DNA from 3 places in the Citrobacter rodentium NBRC 105723 genome. Region 3 is predicted to be linked to each of the others. Evidence: predicted binding sites of a transcription regulator. Region 3 holds the regulator's gene; each other region holds the start of a gene.
The links. Region 3 encodes PurR, which represses purine synthesis genes. Its sites were predicted from a motif close to CANGCAAACGTTTGCNTG; they were not measured.

Region 1 (4,070 bases), 1.0 Mb from region 3:
AGCGCATCGCAGCATGGCGGCGTACGGCCATGATGGCTACAGGGTTCAAGGGTCACGTAGGCCGTGGCGCCTTTGGCTTTTTCACCCGCCATCCGTAGCGCATGGACTTCGGCGTGGGGTTCACCGGCGCGATAATGGTAGCCTTCGCCGACAATCTCGCCGTCTTTGACGATCACACAGCCGACATTCGGATTGGGATGGGTGGTAAACCGCCCGCGCGCAGCAAGCTTCAGCGCCCGCGCCATGTATAACTCATCCTGCATGGCTTAATCCTGTAAGCGGGCGATCTCTTCGCCAAATTCTTTAATATCTTCGAAGCTGCGGTAAACCGAGGCAAAGCGGATGTAGGCGACTTTATCGAGCTTTTTCAGCTGCTCCATCACCAGATTACCGATCATTTTGCTGGGCACTTCGCGTTCGCCGGTCGCACGGAGCTGCGACTTAATGTGATTTAACGCCATTTCAACGTCATCAGAACTCACCGGGCGCTTTTCCAGCGCGCGCAGCATCCCGCTGCGTAACTTCTCTTCATTAAACGGTTCGCGCACATCGTTGCTTTTCACAACGCGCGGCATGACAAGTTCCGCAACTTCAAAAGTGGTGAAACGTTCATTACAGACCAGACACTGCCGACGGCGGCGTACGGAGGAGCCCTCGCCCACGAGACGAGAGTCAATTACCTTAGTGTCTACGGCGAAACAGAATGGGCAATGCATACGGCGTCCTGACCAGGTGGTTAACAGAAATCTATTTTACCCTGAACTGGCGAGACAACAAAGGCGCAACGCTTTTGAGACAAAGGATCGATGCCTTCGCTCATTTTACGATCTACCATTAGGTCATCGCGAAAGCCCGGGAAAACAGAGATATGACAAAACGTTACCTAAGAATCCTGCTGGTGGGAAGCCTCTTTAGCCTGACGGCCTGCGCCCAGCAGAGCGAAGTTCGCCAGATGCATCAAAGCATCAGTACGCTGAATAAAGAGATGCAGCAGCTTAATCAGGAAACCGTCAAAATTAACCAGCAAAACAGCCTGAACGTAAAATCCGACCGCGGCGTTTACCTGCTGCCGGGTTCAAACACGCCGGCGCGGCTTAACAGTCAGATTGGCATGCTGCGCATGTCATTAGTGAATATCACCCCCAATGCCGACGGGATGCGCGCGACGCTGCGGATTCAGGGCGAGTCGAGCGATCCGCTTCCGGCCTTCAGCGGCACCGTGGAATATGGGCAACTTCAGGGAACAACTGACAATTATCAGGAAGTGAATGTGCAGAATCAGTTGATTAACGCCCCGGCCAGCGTACTGGCGCCGAGCGATGTGGATATTCCGCTACAGCTTAACGGGATGACTGCTGAACAGACTGGCTTTATCCGCATCCATGATATTCAGCCTGTCACGCAATAAACACTCCTGCGGAACGTTTTGTGCGTTCCGCAACATCCTTCCGCGCCTTATGTGACCCCTCTTACATCACCAGAATTTTTGCGAAACCTTTGCAATATTCACTACAGTCAGTACAATCGCCGCGCTAAAACGTACAAACGTGAACGCAATCGATTACGCGAATGATAGAACTGTGAAACAAGACAGATTTTTGTGAGCAATGATTTTTATAATAGGCTCGCAGAAACACGAAATATTTAGAAACGCAATTTGCGCCTTTTTCACTCCCGTCAGGGATTTTTAATCAGTGGCATACATATGAAAAAAACATTACTTGCAGCCGGTGCCGTGCTCGCGCTCTCTTCAACTTTCACCGTGAACGCCGCGGAGAACGATAAACCGCAGTATCTTTCCGACTGGTGGCACCAGAGCGTCAACGTGGTGGGTTCTTACCATACCCGCTTCGGACCCACTCTGCGCAACGATACCTATCTTGAATACGAAGCTTTCGCTAAAAAAGACTGGTTTGATTTCTATGGTTACGTTGATGCCCCGCGCTTTTTCGGCGGCGACAGCAACTCACGCGGGATCTGGAACCACGGTTCTCCGCTGTTTATGGAGATCGAACCGCGTTTTTCCATTGATAAGCTGACCAATAGCGATCTGAGCTTCGGTCCGTTCAAAGAGTGGTATTTCGCCAATAACTATATCTACGATATGGGCCGTAACAGCGAAGGCCGCCAGAGCACCTGGTATATGGGTCTGGGCACCGATGTCGATACCGGTCTGCCGATGAGCCTGTCTCTGAACGTGTATGCGAAATATCAGTGGCAGAACTACGGCGCGTCAAATGAAAACGAATGGGACGGCTACCGTTTCAAAGTGAAATACTTTGTGCCGATTACCGAGCTGTGGGGCGGTAATCTGAGCTACATTGGCTTCACCAACTTCGACTGGGGTTCCGATCTCGGCGACGATCAGTACCGCACCAGCAACTCTATCGCATCCAGCCATATTCTGGCGCTGAACTACGATCACTGGCACTACTCGGTGGTCGCCCGTTACTTCCATAACGGCGGTCAGTGGAAAGATGGCGACGAGCCGGTATGGCAGGCCGAACCAATTAAGTCCAACGGCTTCGGCTGGTATCTGGTGGTGGGTTACAACTTCTAAACCGCGTCGGGATTGCCGGGTGGCAGCTACGCCTTACCCGGCCTACGCCTGGCACTATCAGGCACGCACCTTACGCAAAAAATCCGCCAGCGAGCGATCCGCGCTTTCGCGAAAGCGTCTCTCTGTCAGGGTAATCCGCAGACACCTGTCGAGCCGAAAACAGCGATAATCATCGCGACGTTCGCACCAGGCGACCAGCAGCCAGTGCTCGCCCCAGAAAAACATCCCCAGCGGCTGTACCTCCCGCCAGGTGAGCTGTCCGGCTTCATCGCGATAATGCAGCGCCAGCACCTGCTGCGCTGAAATCGCCCGATGGATGCGATCAAACGCGCTGCGAGAATGTGGCTGAGTCCCCAAATCAGGGGCAAATATTCGCGCCTGTTCCGCTTTCCGCCGCCCCTCTTCCGGTAGGATCGCCAGCACTTTCTCCTGCGCCGACTCCAGCTCCCGCGACAGCAGCTTGCCGCCCCAGGTATGCAGCAGACGAATAGCGACGATAAGCGCTTCCGATTCGCGGTGAGTCAGCATCAGCGGCGGCAGATCGAAACCTGCCATCAGGCGATATCCGCTGCCCGCCTCCCCTTCCACCGGCACGCCGGAAAGCGAAAGGTCACGGATATCGCGATAAATAGTCCGTTCAGATACCCCAAGACGTTCTGCCAGCAGCGCCGCCGTTGTCAGCCGCCTGCCGCGCAGGATCTGCACAATCTGAAACAATCGGTCGGCGCGACGCGTCATGGTTGCTCTCTTACGTTAAGCCGGTTGATGCAAACCCACCCGGTTGCCTTCGCTGTCGATAAACAGCGCCACGGTTCCGATCTCTTTGCCCAAATCGAGCGGACCAAAAACGCATTCCCCGCCGGCGCTCACCACCCTCTCCAGGGCAGCGGCAAGATCGTCGGTATGCAGATAAATCACCGCCCCCTGCGCTGAAGGGAGCAGACCATCGATTTTCGCCAGCGCGCCGCCAGTGGCCGGATCTTCATAGGGAAATACCGCCAGATCGGCGCCGTCCATTTTTTCGCGACGCAGCGACAGCCCCAGGACCGGCTCATAAAACGCGATCGCTCGCGCCATGTCCGCCACGGGAATTTCAAACCAGTTAATAATGCTTTTCATTCTTCCTCCTGCCTGTGTAGTGAATTCAGGAGAAGAATAAAACAGGGCTCCTGACAGCATACTGTCAGTAATGATTGCGGGACAAGACGAAAGGGGAAAAGAAAAATCCCGATCTGACGACCGGGATTTAAGGACTTCGCTGAAAGTCAGTTTACGGCAGAATTGACGGCTGATCCGCCCCTTCTTTCTCAACCTTCTGTTGCAGCATGTGCTCACGCTTCATGCCCAGCTTCAGCGCCAGCGCCGATGCTACGTAGATGGAAGAGGCAGTACCGATGGAGACGCCGATCAGCATGGTCAGCGAGAAGCCTTCCAGCACCGGGCCGCCAAACAGGAACAGCATCAGAATCACCATCAACGTCGTACCGGAAGTGATCAAGGTACGGTGCAG
Region 2 (4,070 bases), 1.1 Mb from region 3:
TGCAGTGCGGCCAGTAAAGAGGCGTTATCCCCCGGCCAGAAACTTGCGAAAGTTTCGTCGTCGGGAAGATAAAGTGGCAAAGAGAGCTGTGCCGGTGTGTTCAGAGATACCTCAACCCAGATTTCATAAAATCGCGATGAGTTTACCACAGAATTCTGTCGTGATAGAACCGGGCAGCATCACTGCCCGGTTTCTGCATTACTGCTGCGGCGTATCCGCGTCTTCTGCATCCAGCACCACTTCTTCCGGACGCAGGACGGAGATCAACTTGAAGATCAGGCTCAGACCGATGCCGACAATGGTCGCCAGCGCCATGCCTTTCAGCTCCGCGGCGCCGATATGCACCTTCGCGCCGCTGACGCCGATAATAAGAATGACCGAGGTCAGGATCAGGTTCTGCGCTTTGTTGTAGTCGACTTTCGACTCGATCAGCACGCGGATACCGGAAGCGCCAATCACCCCGTACAGCAGCAGTGATACCCCGCCCATCACCGGCAGCGGAATGATCTGGATCGCCGCCGCCAGTTTACCGACGCAGGAGAGAAGAATAGCGAAGATCGCCGCACCGCCGATCACCCAGGTGCTGTACACGCGGGTGATCGCCATGACGCCGATATTTTCGCCGTAGGTGGTGTTCGGCGTGGAACCAAAGAAGCCAGAGATCACCGTCGACAGGCCGTTAGCGAACATCGAACGATGTAAGCCCGGATCGCGCACCAGATCTTTTTTGACGATATTCGCCGTCACCACCAGGTGGCCGACGTGTTCAGCAATCACCACCAGCGCAGCAGGCAGAATGGTGAGGATGGCAAACCATTCAAAACGCGGTGTGTAGAAGGTCGGCAGCGCAAACCAGTGCGCCTCGGCGATCGGCGTGGTATCGACAACGCCCATCGCGAACGACAGCGCATAACCAGCCAGCACGCCGATGAGGATCGGGATAATCGCCAGGAAACCACGGAACAGAACGGAGCCAAACACCGTTACCGCCAGCGTCACCATAGAGATAATAATGGTTTTCGCCTCCGGTGACTGTCCTTCCGCCGGCAGCAATCCGGCCATTCCGGCGGCGACGCCCGCCAGTTCCAGACCAATCACGGCAACGATTGCGCCCATCGCCGCTGGCGGGAACATGACGTCCAGCCAGCCGGTTCCCGCCTTTTTCACAATGAAAGAGACCAGGCAGAACAGCACGCCGCACATAATGAAGCCGCCTAACGCCACTTCGTATCCCAGCGGCAGCAACAGCAGAACCGGCGAAATAAAGGCAAAGCTCGACCCTAAATAGGCCGGGATCTTCCCTTTACAGATAAACAGATACAGCAGCGTACCGATCCCGTTGAACAGCAGGACGGTAGCCGGGTTAATATGAAACAGAACGGGCACCAGCACGGTTGCGCCAAACATGGCGAACAGGTGTTGCAAACTCAGCGGGATTGTCTGTAAAAGCGGCGGTCGTTCACTCACCCCGATAGCGCGGCGTGTCATAAGTTTTCCTCTGAACAGGTTTTGTTATTAGCAGTTGAGTTGTTTTATTCAAAAAAAAGCCGACTCTTAAAGTCGGCTGATGATTAATTATTCATTTATTTAGTACCGAAGATCTTATCGCCGGCATCGCCAAGCCCCGGAATAATGTATCCGTGCTCGTTCAGCCCCTGGTCGATAGATGCGGTGTACAGTTCCACATCCGGATGCGCTTTCTCCAGCGCGGCGATACCTTCCGGCGCCGCCACCAGCACCAGCACTTTTATACTGCTGCAGCCCGCTTTTTTCAGCAGGTCGATGGTAGCGATAACCGACCCACCGGTCGCCAGCATCGGGTCGACGATCAGCGCCATACGCTCATCGATGTTGGAAACCAGCTTCTGGAAATAAGGGACCGGCTCCAGAGTCTCTTCATTGCGGTACATCCCGACCACGCTGATGCGCGCGCTCGGTACATTTTCCAGCACGCCTTCCATCATCCCCAGACCTGCGCGCAGGATAGGCACGACGGTAATTTTTTTCCCTTTGATCTGGTCGACTTCAACCGGGCCGTTCCAGCCTTCAATGGTGACCTTTTCGGTTTCCAGGCCCGCAGTCGCTTCGTAGGTCAGCAGACTGCCTACTTCCGAGGCGAGTTCACGAAAGCGTTTGGTACTGATGTCGTTTTCACGCATCAGACCCAGCTTGTGTTTGACGAGTGGGTGTTTGACTTCCACGATCTTCATACTCTTCTCCTTTCCTCAGACGAGTGGCAACCACAAAAAAATCGCCGGATTATACCGCTTTTCCCCCTGGGCGCAACATAACGTATGCATGATATGGATCAAGCAAAGCGATATACGTCTGGGTAATGAGTATAAAACACGCCCGCATTCTGTGCGGGGTGAACAGAAAAGCGGAGAGAAAAGCAGGCTCGCAAACGTTTGCTTTCCCTGCTAGAATTGCGCCGAATTTTACTTTTACCGCAAGAAACAACGTGGGGAACCAGGCAGTGACCGATAAAACCTCTCTTAGCTACAAAGATGCCGGTGTTGATATTGATGCGGGCAATGCCCTGGTGGATCGAATCAAAGGCGTAGTGAAGAAAACTCGTCGCCCGGAGGTCATGGGCGGGCTGGGTGGCTTCGGTGCGCTGTGCGCGTTGCCGCAAAAATATCGTGAACCGGTACTGGTTTCCGGCACTGACGGCGTGGGCACCAAGCTGCGTCTGGCGATGGATCTGAAACGTCATGACACCATTGGTATCGATCTGGTGGCGATGTGCGTCAACGATCTGGTGGTACAGGGCGCGGAGCCGCTGTTTTTCCTCGACTACTACGCGACGGGCAAACTGGACGTCGACACCGCTGCCAGCGTAATTAACGGTATCGCTGAAGGCTGTCTGCAATCCGGCTGCGCGCTGGTAGGCGGTGAAACCGCAGAAATGCCGGGGATGTATCACGGTGAAGATTACGATGTCGCTGGTTTCTGCGTCGGAGTAGTGGAAAAGTCAGAAATTATCGACGGCTCTAAAGTTGCCGATGGCGATGTGCTGATTGCGCTGGGCTCCAGCGGCCCGCACTCCAACGGCTATTCGCTGGTGCGCAAAATTGTGGAAGTCAGCGGTTGCGATCCGCAAACAACCGATCTCGACGGCAAGCCGTTAGCCGATCACCTGCTGGCGCCGACCCGCATCTATGTGAAATCGATTCTCGAACTGATCGAGAAGGCCGACGTACACGCCATTGCGCACCTGACCGGCGGCGGCTTCTGGGAAAATATTCCGCGCGTTCTGCCGGACAGCACCCAGGCGGTCATCAACGAATCGTCATGGCAGTGGCCAGCCGTCTTTAACTGGCTGCAAAACGCCGGCAACGTCAGCCAGCACGAAATGTATCGTACCTTTAACTGCGGAGTCGGGATGATTATCGCCCTGCCGGCAAGCGAAGTGGATAATGCGCTGGCTCTGCTGCGGGCAAAAGGTGAAAATGCGTGGAAAATCGGTCATATCAGGGCATCTGATGCCGAACAGCGCGTGGTTATCGAATAATGAATATTGTGGTGCTTATTTCCGGTAACGGAAGCAATTTGCAGGCGATCATTGATGCCTGTAAAGAGAAGAAGATCAAAGGCACCCTCCGGGCAGTATTCAGCAACAAGGCCGACGCGTTCGGCCTTGAGCGTGCCAGAACAGCGGGTATTGCGACCCATACGCTGACTGCCGATCGGTTTGCCAGCCGCGACGCCTACGATCGCGAACTGATGCTGGAAATTGACGCCTACGCGCCTGATGTGGTGGTGCTGGCCGGCTTTATGCGTATTCTGAGCCCGGCGTTCGTTGCCCATTACGCTGGACGCCTGCTGAACATCCACCCTTCCCTGCTGCCGAAATATCCCGGCCTGCATACCCATCGCCAGGCGCTGGAAAATGGCGATGAAGAGCACGGCACCTCGGTGCATTTTGTGACTGACGAACTGGATGGCGGCCCGGTCATTTTGCAGGCCAAAGTACCGGTATTCGAGGGCGATGATGAAGATGAGATCACCGCTCGCGTTCAGGCGCAGGAACACACGATTTATCCGCTCGTCATCCGCTGGTTTGTGGA
Region 3 (4,070 bases):
TGGCTGGACCGATAAGCGATGACACGCTGCGAAACTGGCCCTCGCTGGTGCTGGAAGATACCTCGCGCAATTTGCCTAAACGGGTAACGTGGCTGCTGGACAATCAGAGGCGGGTGGTGGTGCCGGACTGGGATTCGTCCGCCACCTGCATCAGTGCCGGACTCTGTATCGGCATGGTGCCGACCCACTTTGCCAAACCGCATCTTAACGCGGGACGATGGGTGGCGCTTGAGCTGGAAAATCCCTTCCCGGACGCCGCCTGCTGTCTGACCTGGCAGCAAAATGATATGTCGCCCGCGCTGGCGTGGCTGCTGGAATATCTGGGAGACAGCGAAACGCTGAACCGGGAGTGGCTGCGGGAGCCTGATGAGACGCCCGCAGAGAAGGCTTAGCGGCGATAGTCGCGGAACGGGCCGTCGGCCACCGAACGACGCTCAATCAGGCGCGGATGCACCTCTATTGACTGCGACTCCTCACGCTTGTTGACGATGCGGTCCAGCAGCATATTAAAGGCCGTTTCACCCAGCGAATCTTTTGGCTGGTGGATAGTGGTCAATGCCGGGGTAAAGAAGCGGGCGTTGCGCACGTTGTCATAGCCAATCAGCGACACATCCTGCGGAACGCGCAGGCCCATTTCGTCAGCGGCGCAGAGCGCACCCATTGCCATGATGTCGCCGCCGCAAAATACTGCCGTCGGGCGATGCGACTGCGACAGGATCTGCTGCATGGCGCGATAGCCGGACTCGGGTTCAAAATCGCCCTGCACAATCCAGTTTTCCGGCACTTTAATCAGCGCCTCTTCCATCGCTTTCATAAAGCCGGCCAGGCGGCCCGCGCCGGTGTTGCGCTCCAGCGGACCCGGAATTACGCCGATTTCACGATGTCCGCGCTCCACCAGGTAGCGACCCGCCATATAACCGCCCTCAAAGGCGTTATCGATCACCGAGTCGGTAAAGTCGGCTTTCGCTTCGCCCCAGTCCATCACCACCATAGGGATATGGCGATACTCCTCCAGCATTGCGAGCAGGGGATCGGGATACTCAGAGCACATCACCAGCAGACCGTCGACGCGCTTCTGCGCCATCATCGACAGATAGGCGCGCTGTTTTTCCAGGTTGTTCCAGGCGTTGCCGAGGATCAGGGTGTAGCCTTTCTGGAAGCAGTTTTTTTCCACCGCTTCAATAATTTCGGCAAAATACGCGGCTTCGCTGCTGGTCGCCAGCAGGCCAATGGATTTGGTGTGATTCACCTTCAGGCTGCGGGCAACGGCGCTGGGGGAATAGTGCAATTCTTTGATTGCCGCCCACACCGCGTTACGCGTTTCCTCTGCAACGAAACGCGTTTTATTGATTACGTGTGATACGGTTGTAGTGGAAACGTTTGCTCGCTTCGCTACATCTTTAATGGTTGCCATTACATCTCACTCCAGACCCTGCCTGAACATTAAATACGCTAAGTAATCGTTTGCCTTTACACACCCCGATCGCAACATCAGGGTTGCGGCACGCCGGGAAAACGACACGGAACGTCAGGAAGGGGTCAATGGCCGGTACGCTAAACAAGTAAGCGTCGAATTTTGGCTGATCTTAACGAAAAGGGGAAGTGTTAAAAACAGATATCACTCTAAAACATGGGAGATTTTTACCGTCAAGTGTGCAAAAATGCGCTATATCACTTTTTGTGTGGGTATAAAAAGGAGAAAACTTGATGAGCACCGATCTGAAATTTTCATTAATCACCACGTTTATTGTTCTGGCCCTGATTGTTGCGGGTGGTTTAACCGCAGCGCTGCACTGATTCATCGCTGAGGGGGCGGTTGCTCCCTCACGCTCGCCGCTATTGTTATCGGTTTTGCAAAAGTCTTTTGTAAAATTGTAAACTTCTCTTTTTTTGTGATTAGCATCATACTTTTGACTTTCCTTAGCATCGCGAATAAACGCGGACAGGCGGAGTCATTACCGTATGAAAATAAATTATCCCTTACTGGCGCTGGCCATTGGCGCATTCGGTATCGGTACGACTGAATTCTCTCCAATGGGCTTATTGCCGGTTATTGCCCGCGGCGTCGATGTGTCGATACCCGCAGCAGGGATGCTGATCAGCGCTTACGCCGTTGGGGTGATGGTCGGCGCGCCGCTCATGACGCTGCTGCTTTCGCACCGTGGCCGCCGTAATGCCTTGATCTTTCTGATGGCTATCTTCACGCTGGGGAACGTGCTTTCCGCTATCGCGCCTGATTACGCCACGCTGATGCTGTCCCGCATCCTCACCAGCCTCAACCACGGCGCATTTTTCGGCCTCGGTTCCGTTGTCGCCGCAAGCGTGGTGCCAAAGCACAAGCAGGCGAGCGCGGTCGCCACTATGTTTATGGGGCTGACCATCGCCAACATTGGCGGCGTGCCGGCGGCAACCTGGCTTGGGGAAACCATTGGCTGGCGCATGTCGTTTATTGCGACCGCCGGACTGGGGGTGATCGCCATAGTGAGCCTGTTTTTCTCCTTGCCGAAAGGCGGCGCCGGTACGCGTCCGGAGGTGAAAAAAGAGCTGGCTGTGCTGATGCGCCCGCAGGTGCTGTCGGCATTACTGACCACGGTGCTGGGCGCCGGCGCTATGTTCACGCTTTATACTTATATCGCGCCGGTATTGCACAGCATCACCCATGCCACGCCAGCGTTTGTCACCGGGATGCTGGTGCTGATTGGCGTTGGCTTCTCTATCGGCAACTATCTTGGCGGTAAACTGGCCGATCGCTCGGTTAACGGCACGCTGAAAGGCTTTCTGCTGTTGCTGATGGTGATTATGCTGGCGATCCCGTTCCTTGCGCGCAATGAACTGGGGGCGGCCATTAGTATGGTGGTCTGGGGGGCGGCAACCTTTGCGGTCGTGCCGCCGCTGCAAATGCGCGTGATGCGTGTGGCGCACGAAGCGCCGGGCCTGTCGTCCTCGGTCAACATTGGCGCCTTTAATCTCGGTAACGCGCTGGGCGCCGCCGCGGGCGGGGCGGTGATTTCCGGGGGGCTGGGCTACAGTTTCGTGCCGGTAATGGGGGCGATTGTCGCCGGGCTGGCGTTACTGCTGGTGTTTGTCTCGGCGAGAAAACAGCCTCAGCCAGAGTGCGTCGCCAGCTAAAATAAAAAGCCGGATGGCGGCAATTGCCCCGTCCGGCCTGTATTCACGCCCGATGCGCGGGCGTTGAGGCAGTTACGCGGCGAAGTTCTTCGCTACAAACGCCCAGTTAACCAGCGCCCAGAAATTTTCCAGATAACCCGGACGCGCATTGCGATAGTCAATGTAATAGGCGTGTTCCCATACGTCGACCGTCAGCAGCGGCGTGGCGTCGGTGGTCAGCGGCGTACCGGCGTTTGAGGTGGAGACGATCGCCAGCTTGCCGTCTTTTCCTTTGACCAGCCAGGTCCAGCCAGAACCGAAATTCTTGATTGCGGCATCGGTAAACTGTGCTTTGAAGTCGGCGAAGCTGCCGAAAGAGGCGACTATCGCATCAGCCAGCTCACCCGTCGGTTCTCCCCCGGCGTTCGGCGCCAGGCAGTTCCAGTAGAACGTGTGGTTCCAGACCTGCGCGGCGTTATTAAACACGCCGCCGTCGGCGCTACGCACGATCTCTTCCAGCGACTTGCCTTCAAACGCAGTGCCTTTGATCAGGTTGTTCAGGTTAGTGACATAGGTCTGATGGTGTTTGCCATAGTGATATTCCAGCGTTTCAGCGGAAATATGCGGTGCAAGCGCATCTTTGGCATACGGTAATGCAGGTAATTCAAACGACATTGCTTCTCTCCTTATTATTTATAGTGCAGCGCACAATAACCTTATTGTACGTAAGGATAGGGTAGCAAATTGAAAGGTGTGACAAAAGAAGAACTTACCCTGTTGTAACACAACAGGGCAAAATTTTAACGGATGGTTTTCGGCGTCATTACCCGCCGGGCGCCGACGTAGTGGCGCTGCCAGTAATCTTCGCTCAGCGAGGTGATCTGAATTTCACGGCCGGTGCGCGGTGACTGAATAAATTTGCCGTTACCGACGTAAACGCCAACGTGATCGGCAGTACCTCG

Region 1: K7R23_RS24230 (nucleoside-specific channel-forming protein Tsx) is a predicted target of PurR. The motif match lies at 1,551-1,568, and genes of this name have one in related genera.
Region 2: purM (phosphoribosylformylglycinamidine cyclo-ligase) is a predicted target of PurR. The motif match lies at 2,398-2,415, and genes of this name have one in related genera.

Annotation. Positions count from the first base shown of each region.
Region 1 covers NZ_CP082833.1:5,079,343-5,083,412, forward strand. The annotation lists gene ribD (bifunctional diaminohydroxyphosphoribosylaminopyrimidine deaminase/5-amino-6-(5-phosphoribosylamino)uracil reductase RibD) at 1-263, opposite strand, end outside; gene nrdR (transcriptional regulator NrdR) at 267-716, opposite strand; gene K7R23_RS24225 (SadB/YajI family lipoprotein) at 869-1,408, shown strand; gene K7R23_RS24230 (nucleoside-specific channel-forming protein Tsx) at 1,706-2,560, shown strand; gene K7R23_RS24235 (helix-turn-helix transcriptional regulator) at 2,618-3,298, opposite strand; gene K7R23_RS24240 (VOC family protein) at 3,314-3,679, opposite strand; gene secF (protein translocase subunit SecF) at 3,831-4,070, opposite strand, start outside.
Region 2 covers NZ_CP082833.1:3,029,975-3,034,044, reverse strand. The annotation lists gene K7R23_RS14285 (DnaA inactivator Hda) at 1-104, opposite strand, end outside; gene uraA (uracil permease) at 199-1,488, opposite strand; gene upp (uracil phosphoribosyltransferase) at 1,584-2,210, opposite strand; gene purM (phosphoribosylformylglycinamidine cyclo-ligase) at 2,477-3,514, shown strand; gene purN (phosphoribosylglycinamide formyltransferase) at 3,514-4,070, shown strand, end outside.
Region 3 covers NZ_CP082833.1:4,081,034-4,085,103, reverse strand. The annotation lists gene punR (DNA-binding transcriptional activator PunR) at 1-392, shown strand, start outside; gene purR (HTH-type transcriptional repressor PurR) at 389-1,414, opposite strand; gene cydH (cytochrome bd-I oxidase subunit CydH) at 1,708-1,797, shown strand; gene K7R23_RS19395 (MFS transporter) at 1,963-3,129, shown strand; gene sodB (superoxide dismutase [Fe]) at 3,202-3,783, opposite strand; gene K7R23_RS19385 (C40 family peptidase) at 3,909-4,070, opposite strand, start outside.